3 regions of the Mediterraneibacter sp. HA8405 genome follow, and region 1 is predicted to be linked to each of the others. Evidence: predicted binding sites of a transcription regulator. Region 1 holds the regulator's gene; each other region holds the start of a gene.
What was found. Region 1 encodes HrcA, which represses chaperone genes, less so after heat shock. Its sites were predicted from a motif close to TGTTAGCACTCNNNNNNNNNGAGTGCTAACA; they were not measured.

Region 2: the regulator HrcA is predicted to act here: its motif matches at 4,124-4,154, upstream of clpB (ATP-dependent chaperone ClpB).
Region 3: the regulator HrcA is predicted to act here: its motif matches at 3,164-3,194, upstream of AC0QUU_RS12310 (co-chaperone GroES).

Annotation. Positions count from the first base shown of each region.
Region 1 is NZ_CM148758.1:1,685,459-1,692,712, forward strand. Features, by position in the region: gene lepA (translation elongation factor 4) at 1-127, shown strand, start outside; gene hemW (radical SAM family heme chaperone HemW) at 166-1,392, shown strand; gene hrcA (heat-inducible transcriptional repressor HrcA) at 1,625-2,674, shown strand; gene grpE (nucleotide exchange factor GrpE) at 2,706-3,401, shown strand; gene dnaK (molecular chaperone DnaK) at 3,453-5,342, shown strand; gene dnaJ (molecular chaperone DnaJ) at 5,467-6,657, shown strand; gene glgX (glycogen debranching protein GlgX) at 7,031-7,254, opposite strand, start outside.
Region 2 is NZ_CM148758.1:1,061,455-1,068,708, forward strand. Features, by position in the region: gene AC0QUU_RS05015 (helix-turn-helix domain-containing protein) at 1-467, opposite strand, end outside; gene abc-f (ribosomal protection-like ABC-F family protein) at 1,036-2,586, shown strand; gene AC0QUU_RS05025 (glycosyltransferase) at 2,583-3,929, opposite strand; gene clpB (ATP-dependent chaperone ClpB) at 4,215-6,827, shown strand; gene AC0QUU_RS05035 (DNA polymerase Y family protein) at 6,887-7,254, shown strand, end outside.
Region 3 is NZ_CM148758.1:2,614,322-2,621,575, forward strand. Features, by position in the region: gene guaB (IMP dehydrogenase) at 1-592, opposite strand, end outside; gene groL (chaperonin GroEL) at 1,118-2,740, opposite strand; gene AC0QUU_RS12310 (co-chaperone GroES) at 2,852-3,139, opposite strand; gene AC0QUU_RS12315 (hypothetical protein) at 3,348-3,674, opposite strand; gene codY (GTP-sensing pleiotropic transcriptional regulator CodY) at 3,690-4,469, opposite strand; gene topA (type I DNA topoisomerase) at 4,582-6,669, opposite strand; gene dprA (DNA-processing protein DprA) at 6,726-7,254, opposite strand, start outside.

The sequences.
Region 1 (7,254 bases):
CGATATATCCCGAAAGAAGAAGCTTCTGGAGAAACAGAAAGAAGGAAAGAAGCGCATGCGCCAGGTGGGCAATGTAGAGATCCCGCAGAAGGCGTTTATGAGTGTACTGAAACTGGACGACGACTGACAGATGACAGGCGATAACGGAAACTACGGAGCAGATTTATGGAAAAAAGAGAGCTGGAGCTGTATGTGCATATCCCTTTCTGCGTAAAGAAATGCGCATACTGCGATTTCCTCTCCGCTCCTGCCGGAGAAAGAGAAATACATGCTTATACAGACGCGCTGATCCGTGAGATCAGAGCCAGAGGAGAAAATCACAAAGATTGCCGTGTCAGCACGGTATTTCTGGGCGGCGGCACTCCCTCCGTGCTGAGCGGGGAGGACGCCGCCCGGATTTTTCGCGCGCTGAAGGAGAGTTTTGATATTGCAGAAAACCCGGAGATTACGCTGGAAGTGAACCCGGGAACAGTGACGGAGGAAAAAACGGCAGCATGGAAAAATGCAGGAATTAGCAGGATCAGTATCGGCCTTCAGTCTGTCAATGACCGGGAGCTTAAAATGCTTGGAAGGATTCATACATTCCGGGAGTTCCTGAATACATGGAAACTGGTGCGGCGTGCCGGATTTAATAATGTAAGTATTGATCTGATTTCTGCAATTCCCGGGCAGACCGTACAAAGCTGGGAGAGGACGCTGCGGACTGTGGCGGAACTGGGACCGGAGCATATTTCAGCATATAGTCTGATTATAGAAGAGGGAACGCCCTTTTATACTCTGTACGGAGACGGAAAAGAAAATGCCGGAGACAGCTCTTTTCCGCCGCTGCCGGACGAGGATGAGGACCGGGAAATATATCAGAGGACAGCTTCTGTTCTGAACGAGTACGGATACCACAGGTATGAGATATCCAACTATGCAAGAGAAGGATATGAGTGCCGGCATAATCTGGGCTACTGGGAGCGGAAAGAATACCTGGGTCTGGGTCTCGGGGCCTCCTCTCTGATCAGGGAATGCAGATTTCACAATACCGCGGATATGGAAAAGTATATGCATGTGTATGGCAGCGGCGGAAAGGCAGCGGAGGGGGAAGAGAATTCTGCATGTTCCTGTATGAAAACAGAAGAGCAGAATTCCACTTTGGAAGAAATAGAAAAGCTGTCTGTGGAAGATCAGATGGAAGAATTTATGTTTCTGGGCCTTCGGAAGACAGCAGGGATTTCTCCCGAAGATTTTCGAAGGTCTTTTGACAGAAATATTATGGATGTATATGGAGAGAAACTGATAAAACTGGAAAAACAGGGACTGATCAGAAATTCCGGAGCCAGAATCAGTCTGACTGAGAGAGGAACTGATATCAGCAACTATGTGTTCAGTGAATTTATTTTTTAAAGACAGTGCCTGCGGAAAACTTCCGGAGGCAAATTTTATGACCGGAAAGTATTAGGCCGGGAAAAATCAAAGTACGGAATATTGTTTTAAAATTCAGGTTTTTACTGTTTACTCAAAAAAATATATAAATCCTGTTGACAAAAAGAAAGCAGGGTGCTATCTTAATATACGAAAGGTGTTAGCACTCAAAAGAATAGAGTGCTAATAGTGATAAGGGAGAGGAGGCAGAACTGTGGCAGTAGATTCTGCATTAAGCGAAAGAAAGCTTATTATATTGAAGGCGATCATACAGAACTACCTCGAGACCGGCGAGCCGGTCGGCTCCAGAACTCTTTCAAAATATACAGAACTGAACTTAAGTTCCGCTACAATCCGAAATGAGATGGCAGATCTGGAAGATCTGGGATATATTTTCCAGCCGCATACATCAGCAGGAAGGATTCCTTCGGATAAAGGATACCGGTTGTATGTGGATATGCTCATGGAGGAAAAAGAACAGGAAATTACAGAGCGCGAGGACGCGATGCTGGAAAAAGCCGACAAGGTGGAAAAAGTATTGCAGCAGGCAGCAAAAGTGCTGGCTTCCAATACGAACTATGCGACCATGGTTTCAGCACCGATAAACAGCCGCAATACATTGAAGTTCATACAGCTTTCACAGGTGGACGAGGAACAGATTGTTGCGGTTATTGTGCTTGGCGGCAATGTGATCAAGAATAAGATCATAGAAGTCGGTGAAACATTAAGTAATGAAACACTGCTGAAGCTGAACATGCTTTTAAACACTACTCTGAACGGTATGTCCATTGACCAGATTACACTGGGGCTGATCGCAAGACTGAAAGAGCAGGCTGGCATTCACAGCGAGGTGGTAGCGCATGTGCTGGATGCGGTGGCGGAAATTATACATGTAGACGATGACATGAAGATCTATACAAGCGGTGCTACAAATATCTTCAAATATCCTGAACTCAGCGATAAACAGAGCGCCCAGGAAATTATAAGTGCATTTGAGGAAAAACAGCAGCTTGAAGAACTTGTTACAGAGACTCTTGCCAGCGAGAACAACCACGGCATACAGGTTTATATCGGAGATGAGACTCCGGTAAAGACGATGAAGGACTGCAGTGTGGTGACGGCCACATATGAGCTGGGCGAGGGCATGAAAGGTACAATCGGTATCATTGGTCCGAAACGAATGGATTATGAACATGTCATGAAGACGCTGAAGACTCTGCAGAATGAGTTGGATGCGATTTACAATAAAAATCCGAAAGAATAAACAGGAAGGTGGAAAGCTGGTGAGTGACAAGATGAGCAAAGAAGATATGGTAAAAGAAGCTGTCGAAGAAGCAAAAGCCAAAGCCGCTGAAGTTGATGAGCCCCAGACCGGGCAGGAAGAAACAGCAGAACAGGATACCGCAGAAAGCAAAAATGCGGAAACGGACAGCCAGTCCGACGCAGAGAATAGCGGTTCAGACAGGGAACAGACTGAAGAAGATGAGTCCGGTTCAGAAGCACAGGATTCAAAAGCAGAGAAGAAGAAACTTTTCGGCAAGAAAAACAAGAAAGATAAAAAGGACGAGAAGATTGATGAACTTACAGATCGTCTTACCCGTCAGATGGCAGAGTTTGATAACTTCCGCAAACGTACGGAAAAAGAGAAATCCCAGATGTACGAGATAGGAGCGAAAGATATCATAGAAAAGATCCTTCCCATTGTCGATAACTTCGAAAGAGGATTATCCTCAATGCCGGAAGATGAGAAAGCCACTCCTTTTGCAGAGGGGATGGAAAAGATCTACAAACAGCTGATGACTACACTGGAAGGAATCGGAGTGAAGCCGATCGAAGCAGTTGGTCAGGAATTCAATCCGGACTTTCACAATGCAGTAATGCATGTGGAAGACGAGGAACTGGGTGAGAACATCATCGCAGAAGAATTCCAGAAAGGCTATATGTACCGTGACAGTGTCGTGAGACACAGTATGGTAAAAGTTGCAAACTGACATCTTCAATATTTGGAATAAATAAAGAAAAATTAAAGGAGGAGCATTACTATGGGAAAAATAATTGGTATTGACCTTGGTACGACAAACAGCTGCGTGGCTGTTATGGAAGGCGGTCAGCCGACAGTCATCGCAAATACCGAGGGCGCAAGAACAACACCGTCTGTTGTGGCGTTTACAAAGACAGGTGAGCGTCTGGTGGGAGAGCCTGCAAAACGTCAGGCCGTAACAAACGCAAACAGAACGATCTCTTCGATCAAGAGAGAGATGGGTACAGATTATAAGGTAGACATTGACGGAAAGAAATATTCTCCGCAGGAGATCTCCGCAATGATTCTTCAGAAGCTGAAAGCAGATGCGGAAGGATACCTTGGCGAGAAAGTGACAGAGGCTGTTATCACAGTTCCTGCTTACTTCAACGACGCTCAGCGTCAGGCTACAAAGGATGCCGGAAAGATCGCAGGCCTTGATGTAAAACGTATCATCAACGAGCCTACAGCGGCTGCACTGGCTTACGGACTTGACAATGAGAAAGAGCAGAAGATCATGGTATATGACCTCGGCGGCGGTACATTCGATGTATCTATCATCGAGATCGGCGACGGAGTTATCGAAGTTCTTTCCACAGCTGGAAACAACAGACTGGGCGGCGATGACTTTGACCAAATGATCACAGACTATATGCTGGCTGATTTCAAGGCAAAAGAAGGTGTAGACCTTTCCGGAGACAAGATGGCTCTCCAGAGACTGAAAGAAGCGGCAGAGAAGGCAAAGAAAGAGCTTTCATCCGCAACAACAACAAATATCAACCTTCCGTTCATCACAGCAACATCCGAAGGACCGAAGCACTTTGATATGAACCTTACAAGAGCAAAATTTGATGAGCTTACAAGAGATCTTGTAGACAAGACAGCAGAGCCGGTAAGACGCGCGCTTTCCGATGCAGGAATTACGGCAGCAGATCTTGGCCAGGTGCTTCTGGTCGGAGGATCTACACGTATCCCGGCAGTACAGGAAGAGGTTAAGAGACTGACAGGCAAAGAGCCGAGCAAATCCCTGAACCCGGATGAGTGTGTTGCACTTGGTGCATCTGTACAGGGCGGTAAGCTTGCAGGTGATGCAGGCGCAGGAGATATCCTTCTTCTGGACGTTACTCCGCTTTCATTGTCCATCGAGACAATGGGTGGTGTCGCTACAAGACTGATCGAGAGAAATACAACGATCCCGACAAAGAAGAGCCAGATCTTCTCCACAGCTGCAGATAACCAGACAGCTGTAGATATCAACGTAGTACAGGGCGAGAGACAGTTCGCGAAAGATAACAAGTCGCTTGGACAGTTCAGACTGGACGGAATCCCGCCGGCTCCGCGTGGAGTACCGCAGATCGAAGTTACATTTGATATCGATGCAAATGGTATTGTAAATGTATCCGCTAAGGATCTGGGAACGGGCAAAGAGCAGCATATCACAATCACAGCAGGATCCAACATGTCTGATGCAGACATCGATAAGGCTGTCAAAGAAGCAGCTGAGTTCGAGGCACAGGATAAAAAGCGCAAAGAGGCTGTTGATACAAGAAACGAAGCGGATGCAATGGTATTCCAGACAGAAAAAGCTCTCAAAGATGTAGGCGATAAACTGGACGCAAACGACAAGGCTGCAGTTGAGGCAGATATGCAGGCACTTAAAGATGTACTTGCAAAATCCACTCCTGAGAATACAAGTGAATCTGATGTGGCTGAGATCAAGGCTGCGAAAGAGAAACTGATGGAAAGCGCACAGAAGCTGTTTACAAAGATGTATGAGCAGGCTGGCGCAGGAGCGGCAGGCGGCCCGAATCCGGGAGCAGGTGCCGGCCCGAACCCGGGAGCAGGCGCTGGTCCGGCTCCGGACGGTTTCCAGGGTGATGATGTGGTGGACGGAGATTATAAAGAAGTCTAAATCACCGGATCTGAACAGAGCACAGGGAATCTTCCCATTGTTTCATGGTAAGAATAAGAAAAAATTCTACGGAACCACTGAGTGGTTTCGTAGATTTTTTCGTGAAAGGTAGAGTATTTCAGTTATGGCAGAGACAAAGAGAGATTATTATGAGGTGCTCGGAGTAAGTAAGGACGCTGATGAAGCGGCGATCAAGAAAGCTTATCGTGCACTTGCGAAAAAATATCATCCCGACATGAATCCGGGAGACAAAGAGGCGGAAAAGAAATTCAAGGAAGCCTCTGAAGCGTATGCAGTCTTAAGTGATGCTGAGAAACGGCGTCAGTATGACCAGTTCGGGCATGCGGCATTTGAAGGCGGCGCCGGCGGTGCAGGCGGATTCGGTGGCTTTGATTTCAGCGGTGCCGATTTCAGTGACATATTTGGAGATATATTCGGGGATCTTTTCGGCGGCAGTCGCCGCGGCGGCCGCGGTGGAAACGGCCCGATGAAAGGCGCCAGCATCAGAAAAAGCATCCGTATAACATTTGAGGAAGCTGTCTTCGGCTGTGAGAAGGAGCTGGATCTGATCTTAAAGGATCCATGCGAGGACTGTAACGGTACAGGCGCAAAACCGGGAACATCTCCGGAAACCTGTCCAAAATGCGGCGGCAGGGGACAGGTGGTTTATACATCCCAGTCCTTCTTCGGTACAGTTCAGAATGTGCAGACCTGCCCCACATGCGGTGGCTCAGGTAAGGTAATAAAAGAGAAATGTTCGAAATGTGCAGGCACCGGATATACATCCAGCCGGAAGAAGATTAAGGTATCCATCCCTGCCGGTATTGACAATGGCCAGAGTGTCCGGATCCGTGACAAAGGTGAGCCGGGTGTAAACGGGGGTCCGAGGGGTGATCTTCTTGTTGAAGTGAATGTATCCCATCATCCGGTATTTCAGAGACAGGATGTCCACATTTTTTCAACAGTGCCTATCTCATTCGCAGTTGCCGCGCTGGGCGGTGATATCCGTATAAAGACTGTGGATGGTGATGTGATCTATACAGTCAGACCCGGAACCAAGACAGATACAAAAGTCCGTCTGAAAGGGAAAGGAGTGCCTTCTCTGCGAAACCCGCAGGTGAGAGGCGATCATTATGTCACGCTTGTTATTCAGACACCGGAGCGTCTGAGCGCAGAGGCGAAAGAAGTTCTCAGAAAGTTCGATGAACTGACCGGAAATACTTTGCATCAGAACGACAATCCGGATGAGAATAAAGGAGAAAAAAAGAAAAAGAAAGGCTTCATGGACAAAATGAAAGAAGTCTTTGAAGATTGAAAATTTGAATTTATCTGCGGTATGGGGCTGGAGAGATCCGAAAACACTTCGATACAGAGGAAACAGAAATCGTATTCGGAGAGCGGCTGCGGGAAATTTCAGCTCCGTTCCGCGTAATAATTAAAACTATAAAACCCTGAGCACAGGCTAAAAACAGGATTTTCAATGGAAACTCACGTTCCGTTCGGACAGCTCCATTGAAAATCCTAACGCCTGTACTCAGGGTTTTAAGTTTTACTAAATTACGCTTCAAGTCGCAGAAATTTCCCGCAGCCGCTCTCCGAAAGGAGCATCCAGTCCTCTGTATCCAAGTATTTTCTTCGCTCATCCATCCGGCACAATACCCGGCCTTCCCGGCGGAAGTTCTTTCCACTCAAAAATTTAAATTCTCTCCCACAAATACAATTACAGATCTTTCTCCGAGGAGAAGTGTTTTTTCTGCTGTGGGCATTTCTTCTGTGGAAAATGTCTGCTGCTTCGGATCGCCGGTGTTTACCGCGATTTTCCAGCAATAATCTTCCGGGAGATCGGGAAGTGTGAGATGGGCCGCGTTCCAGTGGGCGTTTACGGCGACATAAACAAGATCTTCCCGTTCCT
Region 2 (7,254 bases), 620 kb from region 1:
CTCCATAATCTGCGGTATGGGTAGTCGCTTAGTTTTACCGAAAATAAAAGTACTGCTCCGGCAATTATAAGAATCATGAAGATCAGAATGCCGGTTTCAGCCTCCATAAAGCAGAAGGCCAGACTTGCAATGAAGAGGAAGACTGCCAGGCTTATCTTCCGGTATCGTACTTTCTGGCAGGCAAGGAATCCCCGGGCTGTTTCCAGACTTACATAGACCCCTTTTTCTTCTTCTGTCCGGGACGGGGCGCTGTCCTGGTCCCTGCGGGAATTTTCTTCATTGAGCAGATAATCCAGGGTTACATTAAAAAGTCTGCTCATGTGTATGATCTTTTCCGTTTCCGGGTATCCGCTGTCCCGTTCCCATTTACTGACCGCCTGCCGGGATACTCCCAGCTGACAGGCCAGCTCTTCCTGAGACAGGCCGGCTTCTTTTCTCAGTTTCTGTATTTTTTCTCCAAAGGTCATATTTGTTTCCTCCCTTCACTGTCAGAATACATTTTTCCGCGGTTGCAGGCCACCAAAATACGGTTGCAAATGCGCAACCGGAGATTGCACATGCATGAAAACGGGGAAAAACGGCCTCTCAGTCCATTTTCAGCCGTTTTGCAGAGGACGCTTCTGAGCGAATCTTTTCCATATAAAAATCAAATCCATTATATAAAATATTCTTTTTATTCACAAGCCGGCACGTACGGAAGAAAATGAAGATATGTCTGAAAAGTGTTTGACAGACGGACAATCCGGGCATATAATGAATGCAGATTTGAAGGAAGAGGTGAAAAGATGAAGAAATAATCTGTTTTTGCAAGCGTGAAACGACAGGTATATTACCCGGAAGGGGATATTTGTTTTATGCTGCCGGAAGCAGGTGAAGTCTTCACAGCCTCTCTTTTTTTGTGGAAAAACCGGAAAGTATTGTTTTCTGTCTGCAGCGGCGGAGCGGATACTTATAAGAGTCATACAGAGAATACGAAAAGTGAGGAAGTTTACAGATATATCCTGTCTCTGACAGCACATGAGAGGAGGAATGTGTATGTCACAGATCTGTGTAAACAACCTCACTTTTTCTTATGAGGGAAGTCCGGACACGGTTTTTGAAAATGTATCATTTTCAGTAGATACCAGCTGGAAACTGGGATTTGCAGGAAGAAACGGAAAGGGCAAGACCACATTTCTGCGTCTGCTGATGGGAGCGTATCCGTACAGCGGCACCATTGCCTGCAGTACGAGGTTCGACTATTTCCCATATCAGATGGGGCTGGAAGAGATGGGGCAGTCCGGGGCGGAACTGGCAGAACAGTGGAAACCGGGATGTGAGCAGTGGCGTATTCTGTGCGAACTGGATCAGCTGGGCCTGGATGCGGAGACGCTATACCGTCCTTTTGAAACTCTGAGCTTTGGAGAGCGGACCAAGATTATGCTGGCGGTGCTCTTTTCCGGGGAAAATGATTTTCTGCTGATTGATGAGCCGACCAATCACCTGGATCAGCACGCCAGGGAGAGCGTGAAAACCTATCTGTCGGGCAAGAAAGGATTTATTCTGGTATCCCATGACCGGGATCTGCTGGACGCCTGTGTGGACCATATGCTGGTACTGAACCGATGCAGTATTGAAGTACAGAGCGGCAATTTTTCAAGCTGGGAGGAAAACAAAAGAAGAAAAGATGACTTTGCCAGAAAGGAAAATGAAAAACATCTGAAAGAAATCGGGAAATTGAAAAAAGCGGCGGAGAAGACAACAAGATGGGCAGAGAAAAACGAGGGGGCGAAGATTGGATTCGATCCGGTCAGGGAGCATGACCGGTCCATTGCAACCCGGTCTTACATCGGGGCGAAGACGAAAAAGATGAACAGCAGAGTCCGCCAGATGCAGGGACGCATACAGCGGGAGATCCGGGAAAAGGAAGGTCTCCTGCAGGATATCGAGTCGGTGGAGAACCTGAAGATTATGCCTCTGGAACATCATAAAAAGACACTGGTGCGGGCGGAGCAGCTGGCTCTCAGATATGAAGGGGCAGGGGAATGTATCTTTGAAAATCTGAATTTCGAACTCTGCCAGGGGGAACGGCTCTTTCTGAGAGGCGCCAACGGATGCGGAAAGTCCAGCCTTCTGAAAATGATACTTCGCCAGGCCGGATATGAGAACAGAAGGAATGAGAAGGGAAACAGGCTCTGTGTGGAAAGCGGAAGTCTGTATACCGCGCCGGGACTCGTGATCTCCTATGTGAGCCAGGATACGTCTTTCCTGAAAGGGAGTATTTTTGAGTTCTGCCGGGAAAAAGACCTGGATGAAAGTCTGTTCTGCGCAGTCCTTCGGAAACTTGATGTGGACAGAAACCAGTTCGGCAAAAACATGGAAGAATATTCGGAAGGGCAGAAGAAGAAAATCCTGATCGCGGCAGGACTCCTGACGCCGGCTCATCTGTATATCTGGGATGAGCCGCTGAATTATATTGACATTTTCTCCAGGATGCAGATTGAGCAGCTCCTGCTGCGCTGCCGCCCGACCATGCTGGCTGTTGATCACGACCTCCGCTTTCAGGAGAGAGTGGCAACGGATTTTGCGGATATCGGGGAGAACTAAAGAAGAGTTTCCTGGATGTTCTGGCGGATTTTTTCGGTGAGGACAGCATACTGTACCAGTTCCTCATCATCCATGCCTGCAAAACGAACCTGATCGAAATCATTCTGTACGGTCTGGAGTTCCTGGAGAATGGGCTCCGAATCGGAAAGAAATACAATATCCAGGAGCTTGTGCGGAGAATGGACGGGGGCGCCGGATTTTGTTTTCTTCTCTGCGGGATGCTCCGTGGTCCGGATCAGCTTTTTTGCTTCCAGCTTCTGAAGCATAAGTGTCAGGGCGCGCATGGTCATGCCTGTGAAGTCGGCCAGATCTTTCTTTGTATTGATCTGGCGGGCATGATCCAGAAACATAATCATCCGGATTTCCTCCAGAGAAAGCCCGTATTTCAGGGCGGCAATTTCCAGATACCGGTCCAGCAGCTTGCGGCTGCGGTAGGAGGAAGCCAGGATCCCTTCTCCTGTTACGGCTTCCGGACATATGCGCGTCCGTTCCCTGCCGAGCTTTGTGGCTCCGGGGAGTATGGAGGGCGGTACAGCGCCGTCTTTTGCGGCGCCGATCAGAAACCGGTATACCTGGAAACGGTTTTTTTCATATTCTTTTTCATCCAGCACATGTTTGTAAAAACGGTTATAGTATTCAAAAACAGTAAGCTTCATGCGGACAGAGTTTACAATTGTAGCGCTCTGGGATACGAGAGAGCCCTTTGTTTTTACGTAATAATAGATAGGCGCTTTCAGCGCGTAAAAGGTTTCCGCATGTAGAATATATTCCAGATTGAAAAGAAAATCTTCGCACCAGCTCAGTTCAGTATTCATCCTCAGGTTATATTTTTCTACAATATCCCGCCGGTATAACTTGTTCCAGATAACGCCATAATAAAAATCAGCGGGGTTTTTCATCATATGTCCCGCGAATTCTTCCCGGGTCAGAACGCTGTTGTCGTCAATATCACCTTTGTGGGAAACTCGTTCGCCGACAACCCGGTAAAAGTCCGCGATTACCATGTCGCACTGTGTATTTTCCACGGCCCGGACAAAAAGTTTCGTGGCATCCGGGGTAATCCAGTCGTCACTGTCCAGAAACTGCAGGTATGTTCCGCAGGCATGGCTGATCGCGGTGTTTCTTGTGTCTGAGACTCCTGTATTTGATTTGTGAATCACCTTTACACGGGAATCAGAAGCCGCGTAGGCGTCACAGATGCTGCCGGAGCGGTCCGTGCTTCCGTCATCTGCAAGCAGGAGTTCAAAATCCTGATATTCCTGGCCGAGAATGCTGTCCACACAGCGGGACAGGCTGGATTCCGCGTTATATACAGGTACGATAATGCTGACAGTTGGATTCATAGAAGAACAGCCTCCTGAAATAAATGAATTCTTTTTGGGCGCAGGGCAGAGACAGGCGTCCGTTCTGATAATTATATCATGGAATCTGCATTTTAAGTAGAAATAAATATAGATAAGTATTATAACAGGATTGAAAAATCTGTGACGGTGTCCCGGAAATCTGGTTTAGAAATTATTTAGAAATTTCTATGCTGAATTAGCACTCGAGACTTGACTTGGCTAACAATTATTGCTATATTACTAATAGAACACGGAATTACACGTGGCGAAAAGGAGGGAGAAGCCATGAATATAAATAAATTTACGCAGAAATCACTTCAGGCGGTTCAGGAATGTGAAAAGGCTGCTGCAGATAACGGCAACCAGGAACTGGCGCAGGAGCATCTGCTGTATGCTCTGCTGACACAGGATGACAGCCTGATTTTAAAATTGCTTGAAAAGATGAGTATCCAGGGCAGGCTCTTTATCAACAGAGTTGAGCAGGCCATCGGTAAGCGGCCGAAAGTCCAGGGCGGTCAGGCTTACGTAGGACAGGATCTCAATAATGTCCTTATCCATGCAGAGGATGAGGCGAAACAGATGGGAGACGAGTATGTGTCTGTCGAGCATCTGTTTCTTGCCCTGTTAAAATATGCAAGTAAAGATATGAAACAGCTTTTCCGGGAGTTCGGCATCAGCCGGGAAGGATTTTTACACGCGCTTTCCACTGTAAGAGGCAACCAGCGGGTTACAAGCGATAATCCGGAAGCAACCTATGATACGCTGAACAAATACGGACAGGATCTTGTGGAGAGAGCAAGAGAGCAGAAGCTGGATCCGGTAATCGGAAGAGATGAAGAGATCCGCAATGTGATCCGGATTCTGTCCCGTAAGACAAAGAATAACCCGGTGCTGATCGGAGAACCGGGCGTCGGTAAAACCGCAGTTGTAGAAGGGCTTGCCCAGCGGATTGTCAGCGGGGATGTCCCGGAAGGACTGAAGGAAAAGACAATCTTTTCTCTTGACATGGGCGCTCTTGTGGCAGGAGCGAAATACCGCGGAGAGTTCGAGGAACGTCTGAAAGCGGTGCTTGAAGAAGTGAAGAACAGCGACGGCAAGATCATTCTGTTCATCGATGAGCTGCACACAATTGTGGGAGCAGGTAAAACAGACGGTGCAATGGACGCCGGTAATATGCTTAAGCCTATGCTTGCCAGAGGCGAGCTGCATTGCATCGGCGCAACCACACTGGATGAGTACCGGCAGTATATTGAGAAAGACGCGGCTCTGGAACGGCGGTTCCAGCCGGTTTTGGTAGATGAGCCTACAGTGGAGGATACGATTTCTATTCTTCGTGGACTGAAGGAGCGGTATGAAGTTTTCCATGGCGTTAAGATTACGGACAGCGCCCTTGTAGCGGCGTCAACTCTGTCCCACCGTTACATTTCGGACCGTTTCCTTCCTGATAAGGCCATTGACCTGGTGGATGAGGCCTGTGCGCTGATCAAGACGGAACTGGATTCCATGCCTACAGAGCTGGATGAGCTGCGGCGGCGTGTCATGCAGCTGGAGATTGAGGAAGAGGCGCTGAAGAAAGAAGAAGACCGGCTCAGCCGGGAACGTCTGGAACATCTGCAGCAGGAGCTTGCAGAATTGAAGGATGAGTACGCGAATAAGAAAGTTCAGTGGGAGAATGAGAAGACTTCCGTGGAACGTGTCCAGAAGATCCGGGAAGAGATCGAGCAGGTCAACCGGGATATTCAGAAGGCACAGCGGGAATATGATCTGAATAAAGCGGCAGAACTTCAGTACGGCCGTCTGCCTCAGCTTCAGAAACAGTTGGAAGAGGAAGAGGAGAAGGTAAAGGAAAAAGACCTGTCTCTTGTTCATGAGGCAGTGACAGACGAGGAAATCGCCCGGATTATTTCCCGGTGGACCGGAATTCCGGTAGCAAAACTGAACGAGAGTGAGAGAAACAAGACTCTTCATCTGGCAGAAGAACTGCACAAACGTGTGATTGGCCAGGACGAAGGCGTAGAGCTTGTAACGGAGGCAATTATCCGTTCCAAAGCCGGCATCAAGGACCCGTCCAAACCGATCGGCTCCTTCCTGTTCCTGGGACCTACCGGAGTAGGAAAAACTGAGCTTGCCAAGGCACTTGCGGCCAGTCTGTTTGACGACGAAAATAACATGGTCCGTATTGATATGAGTGAGTACATGGAGAAATACTCCGTGTCCAGACTGATCGGAGCGCCTCCGGGATATGTAGGGTATGATGAAGGCGGACAGCTTACCGAGGCGGTAAGGAGAAAACCGTATTCGGTTGTACTTTTCGATGAGATCGAGAAAGCTCATCCGGATGTATTCAATGTTCTCCTTCAGGTGCTGGACGACGGAAGAATCACGGACTCTCAGGGCCGTACTGTGGACTTTAAGAATACGATCCTTATTATGACCTCCAATATCGGAGCAGGCTATCTGCTGGAAGGCATCAAAGACGACGGAACCATTGACAGTAAATGCCAGGAGATGGCGATGAATGATCTCCGGGCTCATTTCAGACCGGAATTTCTGAACCGTCTGGACGAAATTATTATGTTCCGGCCATTGACGAAAGAGAATATCCGTGCCATTATTGATCTGTTGGCAGCGGATGTAAACAGACGTCTTGTGGAAAAGGAACTGCGGATCGAGCTGACGGAGAAGGCCAAAGATCTGATTGTGGAAGGCGGCTATGATCCCATGTACGGCGCAAGGCCTCTGAAAAGGTATCTGCAGAAAAATGTGGAGACCCTTGCGGCGAGACTGATCCTGGCCGGAAATGTAGGCCGGGGAGACACGATTCTGATCGACGCTGCTGACGGAAAACTGAAAGCAGACATTAAAGGGCAGATTGTCCATGTGGAAACGGAACAGTAACGGGATTTGCGGACAGACTGCGCTGAGATGATCGGGAAAAGGAAAGGAATACATTCCGCATGACGCCCATTATCTTTCACATTGATGTAAATTCGGCTTATTTAAGCTGGACAGCGGTAGAAAAACTGAAGAACGGAGCAGCAGTAGATCTGCGCCGGATACCGGCCATTATCGGCGGCGACCAGAAGTCCCGCCACGGGGTGGTGCTGGCAAAATCTCCCGCTGCAAAACGATATGGCATCCGCACAGGGGAACCTGTTGCGAATGCCTTTCGTAAATGTCCCAATCTTGTGATGGAACCGCCGGATCATAAAATGTACCGGGAGAAGAGCCGGATGCTGATGGAGTATCTGCGCACCTTTACTTCTGAGATTGAGCAGGTAAGTGTGGATGAGTGCTACATGGATTTCACATCCATTGCGTCCCG
Region 3 (7,254 bases), 930 kb from region 1:
CCTTGATTGTGATAAGACCTTTCAGATTTCCTTCATCATCCACGATCGGAAGTTTTTCTTTTCTTGCTTTTGCAAGAATCTTCTTCGCTTCCTCAAGGGTAATTCCCTCTTTTGCCGTGATCAGACCTTCGGACGTCATGGATTCTTTTATTTTCTTGGAGAAGTCTTCCTCAAATTTCAGATCACGGTTTGTAATAATACCGACCAGCTTGCGTCCTTCTGTAATAGGCACACCTGATATTCTGAACTTGGCCATCAGATTGTTGGCATCTTCAAGTGTATTTTCCGGTGAAAGGAAAAACGGATCTGTAATAACTCCGTTTTCAGATCTCTTTACCTTGTCAACTTCTTCTGCCTGCTGTTCTATTGTCATATTTTTATGGATAATTCCAATCCCACCCTGACGAGCCATGGCAATCGCCATCCGATGTTCAGTAACTGTATCCATGCCTGCGCTCATCATCGGAATATTAAGCCTAATCTTCTTCGTCAGATAAGTTGACAGATCTACCTCATTTGGAATTACCTCTGAATATGCCGGAACAAGCAGAACGTCATCAAATGTAATCCCCTCGCCAATAATCTTTCCCATGTACAATGACCTCTCTTTCTTTTGAATCCAACTATAAGCAAATGTAAATATTTAACTGATATACTACAAAAATTCCGAACATATGTCAACCGTTTTCCGGTGCAGTCACTCCAAATTTAACTTGATTTATTTTAAAGCTCACTTATAAGTACACCTTATGTATAAAAATTCGGAATTGTCGGGGATGCTGCTGACTGGATGTGCGCAGAAAACAGCGGGATACCGCCGATTGGATGCGACTTTTGGAAATGAGGGATGTGTGCTTTTGGTGACTTTGGAGCAGATATTAGAAAAACAGAAAACCTGGCGGCAGGCGTTAAAATTTACAGCAGAATTGTCTGAGCGAATGCGAGTTTTCTGCTGTAAATTTTGCTCTTAGCCTGTCGTCAGGTTTTTTAGTTTTTCTTTATCTGCGGAATGGAAACAAAAGCACACATCCCTCATTTCCAGATCCGATTATCCAATCTCCTGGTATCCAGGTGTTTTCGGACGTCTCTCCACTCACAGCTCTCCGACAAATCCGAATTACATCATACCCATTCCGGCGCCGCCTGCCGGTGCAGCCGGCTGCGGCTCTTTAATTGTGGATACTACAGATTCTGTTGTAAGCAGTGTAGACGCAACGCTTGTTGCATTCTGCAGAGCGCTTCTTGTAACCTTTGCAGGATCAAGAATTCCGTTCTCTACCATGTCTACATACTCTTCTTTGTAAGCATCGAAACCGATTCCCGGCTCGGACTCTCTTACTTTATTTACAATAACTGCGCCTTCCAGACCTGCATTTGCAGCAATCTGATACAGCGGAGCTTCAAGAGCTTTCAGAATAATTCTTGCTCCTGTCTTCTCGTCTCCCTCAAGCTCTTCTGTCATCTTGGCAACTTCTTTCGCCGCATGAATATATGCAGAACCGCCGCCTGCAATGATTCCTTCCTCTACCGCTGCTCTTGTAGCGTTCAGGGCATCTTCCATACGGAGTTTTGCTTCTTTCATCTCTGTCTCTGTAGCTGCACCTACACGGATAACTGCTACGCCGCCAGCCAGTTTTGCAAGTCTCTCCTGAAGTTTTTCCATATCAAAATCAGATGTTGTCTCCTGCATTGCCTGCTTGATCTGTGCAATTCTGTCGTTGATTGCCTCTTTTTCGCCGCATCCGTCAACAATAACTGTGGTCTCTTTCTGTACTTTAACAGATTTCGCACGTCCAAGCTGCTCCATTGTTGTCTCTTTCAGATCATATCCGAGTTCCTCAGAGATTACCTGACCGCCTGTCAGAATTGCGATATCCTGCAGCATCTCTTTTCTTCTGTCACCATATCCCGGTGCTTTCACCGCGACAACGTTAAATGTACCACGCAGTTTGTTTACGATCAGAGTTGTAAGAGCTTCACCCTCAATATCCTCAGCAATGATAAGCAGTCTTGCGCCAGACTGTACGATCTGCTCAAGAAGCGGCAGGATATCCTGGATATTGGAAATCTTCTTGTCTGTGATCAGAATGTACGGATCATCAAGCACAGCTTCCATTTTCTCCATATCTGTTGCCATGTAAGCAGAAATATATCCGCGGTCGAACTGCATACCTTCTACCAGGTCCAGCTCTGTCTGCATCGTCTTTGACTCCTCAATAGTGATAACACCATCATTGGAGACTTTCTCCATTGCATCGGCAACCATCTCACCTACTGCCTCATCTCCTGAAGAAACAGCAGCTACTCTTGCGATCTGCTCTTTGCCTTTTACTTTGCTGCTCATAGACTGAATTGCTTCAACAGCTTTGTCTGTTGCTTTCTTCATGCCTTTTCTCAGAACAATCGGATTTGCTCCGGCTTCCAGATTCTTCATTCCTTCGTGAACCATAGCCTGCGCAAGAACTGTAGCTGTTGTTGTACCGTCTCCGGCAACATCATTTGTCTTGGATGCAACTTCTCTGATCAGCTGGGCTCCCATGTTCTCAAATCCGTCTTCCAGCTCAATCTCTTTCGCGATTGTAACACCATCATTTGTGATCAGCGGCGCGCCGAAAGATTTGTCAAGAACAACGTTTCTTCCTTTTGGTCCAAGTGTAACTTTTACTGTATCTGCCAGCTGATTCACGCCTTTTTCCAGTGCCGCTCTGGCTTCAGCGCCATATTTAATTTCCTTTGCCATGTCAATACATCTCCTTATAATCTATTTTAATTTAACTCAGTCAAATACATCGTCTGTACTCTGCACATTTTGTACACCAGCCCCGGCAAAAGCCTGCCCGGTATCTCATTCTTATTCTTCTACAATTGCCAGAATGTCATTCTGCTTTACAATAATGTACTCTTCTCCGTCCAGATTAACATCTGTTCCTGCATATTTGGAGTAGATTACCTTGTCGCCGGCCTTAACCTGCATTACAACTTCTTTTCCATCTATATTTCCGCCCGGTCCCACAGCGATAACTTCCGCCTCCTGGGGTTTCTCTTTTGCCTGTCCTGTAAGAACAATACCGGATTTTGTCGTCTCTTCTGCTTCTAACTGTTTTAAAACAATTTTGTCACCTAATGGTACTAACTTCATTGTAATTCCTCCTTGATTTTTGTTTATTAGCACTCATTTCACTTGAGTGCTAACCCCATGAATATAAAATAGCACTCTGCCGATGATTTGTCAACATAGTTTACAAGGTTTTTATAAATTCAAAAGAAGACAGGAAAAGGATCCGGAGCCTTTTCCTGTCTTTTTTCTGAATTTTCAAGCCGTAGCAGATAAAATAAAGCGCGCCTTTTCAGGCACGCTTCATCTGTTTACTTCCTTCATATACATTGTAAAAGCCATTTTCGATTCTGAATTTCAAAAGATTCGTATCTTCACAGCAGTATCTCTCTTTTACCACACCTGTACAGTAAAGCAGTTCCGTCCTGGTGGAAATATAACACCTGTATTTTGCATCCAGAGAAATAGCCGTCAGATCATCTTCCTTTAATTCGAGATAAATATAATCTTCCTCCAGATCATATTTATATACTCTGCATTTTCGGGTAGTGTCATCAAAAATACCATCTGCCGATATAATCTTTTCCATCTGCAAATCAACAGGATTTCCTTCATACATCGCAAATCCCTCCAGCTAATTCCGTTCTTTTTTTATTTTTTCAAGCTCTGTAAATACATAATCATTCAATACTTTGATATAGGTTCCTTTCATTCCGGAAGATCTGGATTCAATTACACCCGCGCTCTCAAATTTCCTGAGAGCATTTACGATAACAGAACGGGTAATTCCCACCCGGTCAGCGACCTTGCTGGCAACCAGAATTCCTTCTGTTCCGCCCAGTTCATCAAAAATATGTATGATTGCCTCCAGTTCGGAGAAAGAAAGTGTACTGATAGCCGACTGGACAATATGTTCCTTTCTTGTCTCCTCTGCGCTCTCCTCATTTACAGACCGGAGCATCTCCAGACCTACCACCGCTGTTCCGTACTCACTGAGAATAATATCATCGATAGAGTAAGAAGAATTCTGCTTATAGATAAACAGAGTTCCCAGCCTCTCTCCGGCAATATCTATGGGAGTAATAATCGCCTCGCATCCTTCCACGGCTTCCGGTGAAAATCCAAGTGTCTCAAGATTAACATTCTCTTTTGTAGAAAGGATGCTTAAAAGACGTTCATTGAGCATCTTATCGATATGAGAGCCGACCGATTCTGTAATAAGCTCATTTATCTCTCTCACATCACTGCACTTACTCACCCCAAGAATCTTTCCCTTTTTGCTGACCACCAGAACATTTGAATCCAGAATCTCCGTAAGGACAGCACAGATATCGTTAAAAACGACTTTGCTGGAATTGTTGTTGTGCAGCAGTTTATTAATTTTTCTGGTTTTATCCAATAGTTGTACGCTCATTATTTCCTCCGCATCTCATTTTTTTACATTGACAATTGTATACACAAATTCAGATAAATTAATAGATGAATCTATGTTATCATACAATTTAGAAAATATCAATGCAATTCAGTCATTCTTTTTCACTCGTTTCTTTATTCAGCCTGGTAACGTATCCGCATTTTTCATCAGCACACACCAGCTTGCTTCCTTTTTCAAGCATATAGCCTCCGCACTCCGGGCATTTTTCTCTGGACGGTTTCTGCCAGGACATAAAATCACACTCTGGATTATTCTCACATCCATAAAAACGTCTGCCTTTCTTTGTCATGCGGATAACCACATCCTTTCCGCACTTCGGACAGGGTACGCCAATCTTCTCAAGATACGGTTTCGTATTTCTACATTCAGGGAATCCCGGACATGCGAGGAACTTTCCGTGAGGTCCGTATTTAACGACCATATTCCGTCCGCATTCCTCACAGATTACATCCGTCACTTCATCTTCTATGGTAACACTTTCCAGTTCCTGCTCTGCCTTATCCACTGCTTCTTTCAGATCCGGATAGAAATTGCGGATTACTTCCTTCCAGGGCACTTTGCCTTCTTCAACCATGTCCAGCAGACCTTCCATATTTGCTGTAAAATGAACATCCACAATACTCGGGAAAGAATGCTTCATCATGTTATTTACCACTTCGCCGATCTCTGTCATATAGAGATTTCTGCCTTCTTTTGTCACATATCTGCGGCCCAGAATAATAGCTATGGTCGGCGCATAGGTACTGGGGCGTCCGATCCCCAGTTCTTCCATTGTCTTTACAAGTGTTGCCTCTGTATAATGGGCAGGCGGCTGTGTAAAGTGCTGTTTTGTATCAAACGACTCTTTTGAAAGAACTGAATCCATACTCAGATGTCCAACGAGCACATTACTCTCTTCTTTTTCTTCATCCGCCTCCGTATATACGTTGCGGAATCCGTCAAAAAGCTGTCTGGACGTGGATACTGAAAAAGCATACTGATCCGCTCCTATTTTCACAGCCGTAGTCTCATAGCGGGCCGGCTGCATACGGCTGGCAGCAAATCTTCTCCAGATCAGCTGATACAGCCGGAACTGATCCCTTGTAAGAGAATCCTTCAGTGACGCCGGCGTTCTGGTAATATCGGTAGGCCGGATTGCTTCATGGGCATCCTGGATATTTTTCCCGTTTTCCTTTGCTGCCTTCCTCGGTGCAGCATACGCTTCTCCATATACTGAAGAAATATACTCTCTGGCCGACTGATCTGCCTCTTCAGCCACTCGCGTGGAATCGGTACGGAGATAGGTAATAACACCCACAGTTCCATTTCCTTTTATATCGATTCCTTCATAAAGCTGCTGCGCAATCCGCATTGTTTTCTGCGTTCCGAAGTTCAGCGCTTTTGCCGCCTCCTGCTGCATAGTACTTGTAGTAAAAGGAAGAGGCGCTTTACGGATTCTTTCTGTTGTTCTGATATCAGTAATTTTAAACTCCGCTTTTTCCACTGTCCGTAGAATTTCATCCAGCTCTTCCCTGGAATGTATAGTCATCTTTGTGCTGCCTGTTCCGTAAAATCTGGCTGTAAGAGGCCTTTTTTCCCCTTTTACGTTCAGAACCGCATCCAGAGTCCAGTATTCTTCCGGAATAAATGCATTGATTTCATCCTCCCGGTCTGCTACAAGACGAAGGGCAACCGACTGAACTCTGCCGGCGCTCAGACCTCTTTTCACTTTTGCCCACAAAAGGGGACTGATCAGGTATCCTACCATACGGTCAAGGACACGTCGAGCCTGCTGGGCATCTACAAGCCCCATATCAATATCACGGGGATTTTTCAAAGATGCCTTTACAGCATTTTTCGTAATCTCATTAAATGTAATTCTGCGCATCTTCTTCTCGTCCAGCTTCAATGCCGCCGCAAGATGCCAGGATATTGCCTCTCCTTCCCGGTCCGGGTCAGTTGCAAGATATACTTTGTCTGCTTTTTTTACTTCTTTTCTCAGGCCGGCCAGAATATCCCCTTTCCCGCGAATTGTAATGTACTTTGGTTCATAATCATTTTCTATATCAATTCCAAATGTACTTTTCGGCAGATCACGCACATGTCCCTGAGACGCTGCAACCGTGTAACTGCTGCCCAGAAACTTTTTGATCGTCTTTACTTTTGCAGGTGACTCCACAATGACAAGATAGTGTGCCATAACCATACTCCTCCATCCGGCTCTTTTACTGCCGTATATTTTTATCAGCAACGGGATCACGTTTCCGCCGCCACGTAATTATTTTTCGTTATTTCTCTTGCGTATCCCTGCAGTTCCAGTGAAACAAGAAGCCCTACAAGTTCCCTGGGACTTAATTTTGTTTCTTCTGCAATCTGCTCAATGTTCTTCGGATACAAGCCGAGACAACTATACACCAATTTTTCTGTAGTTTCAAGAACTTTTTTATTTTTCCCTTTACGCTCAGAAACGTCGAAAGCCCCTATTCCCCACTCTTTCAGCAGCATTTCCGGACTTGTCAGAAGTCCTGCTCCCTGCTGGATCAGATAGTTGCATCCTCTGCTCAGGCTGCTGTTAACCGGTCCCGGGAGCGCATAAATGTCCCGTCCCTGTTCCAGCGCCATATCCACTGTAATCAGCGATCCGCTTTTTTCTCCGGCCTCCATTACAAGCACAACATCTGAAAGGCCGCTGATGATACGATTGCGGGCAGGAAAATGCCAGGAAAGGGGCGGCGTACCTGGTGGATATTCTGATAAAATGCCTCCGCCCTGTTCCAGTATATCC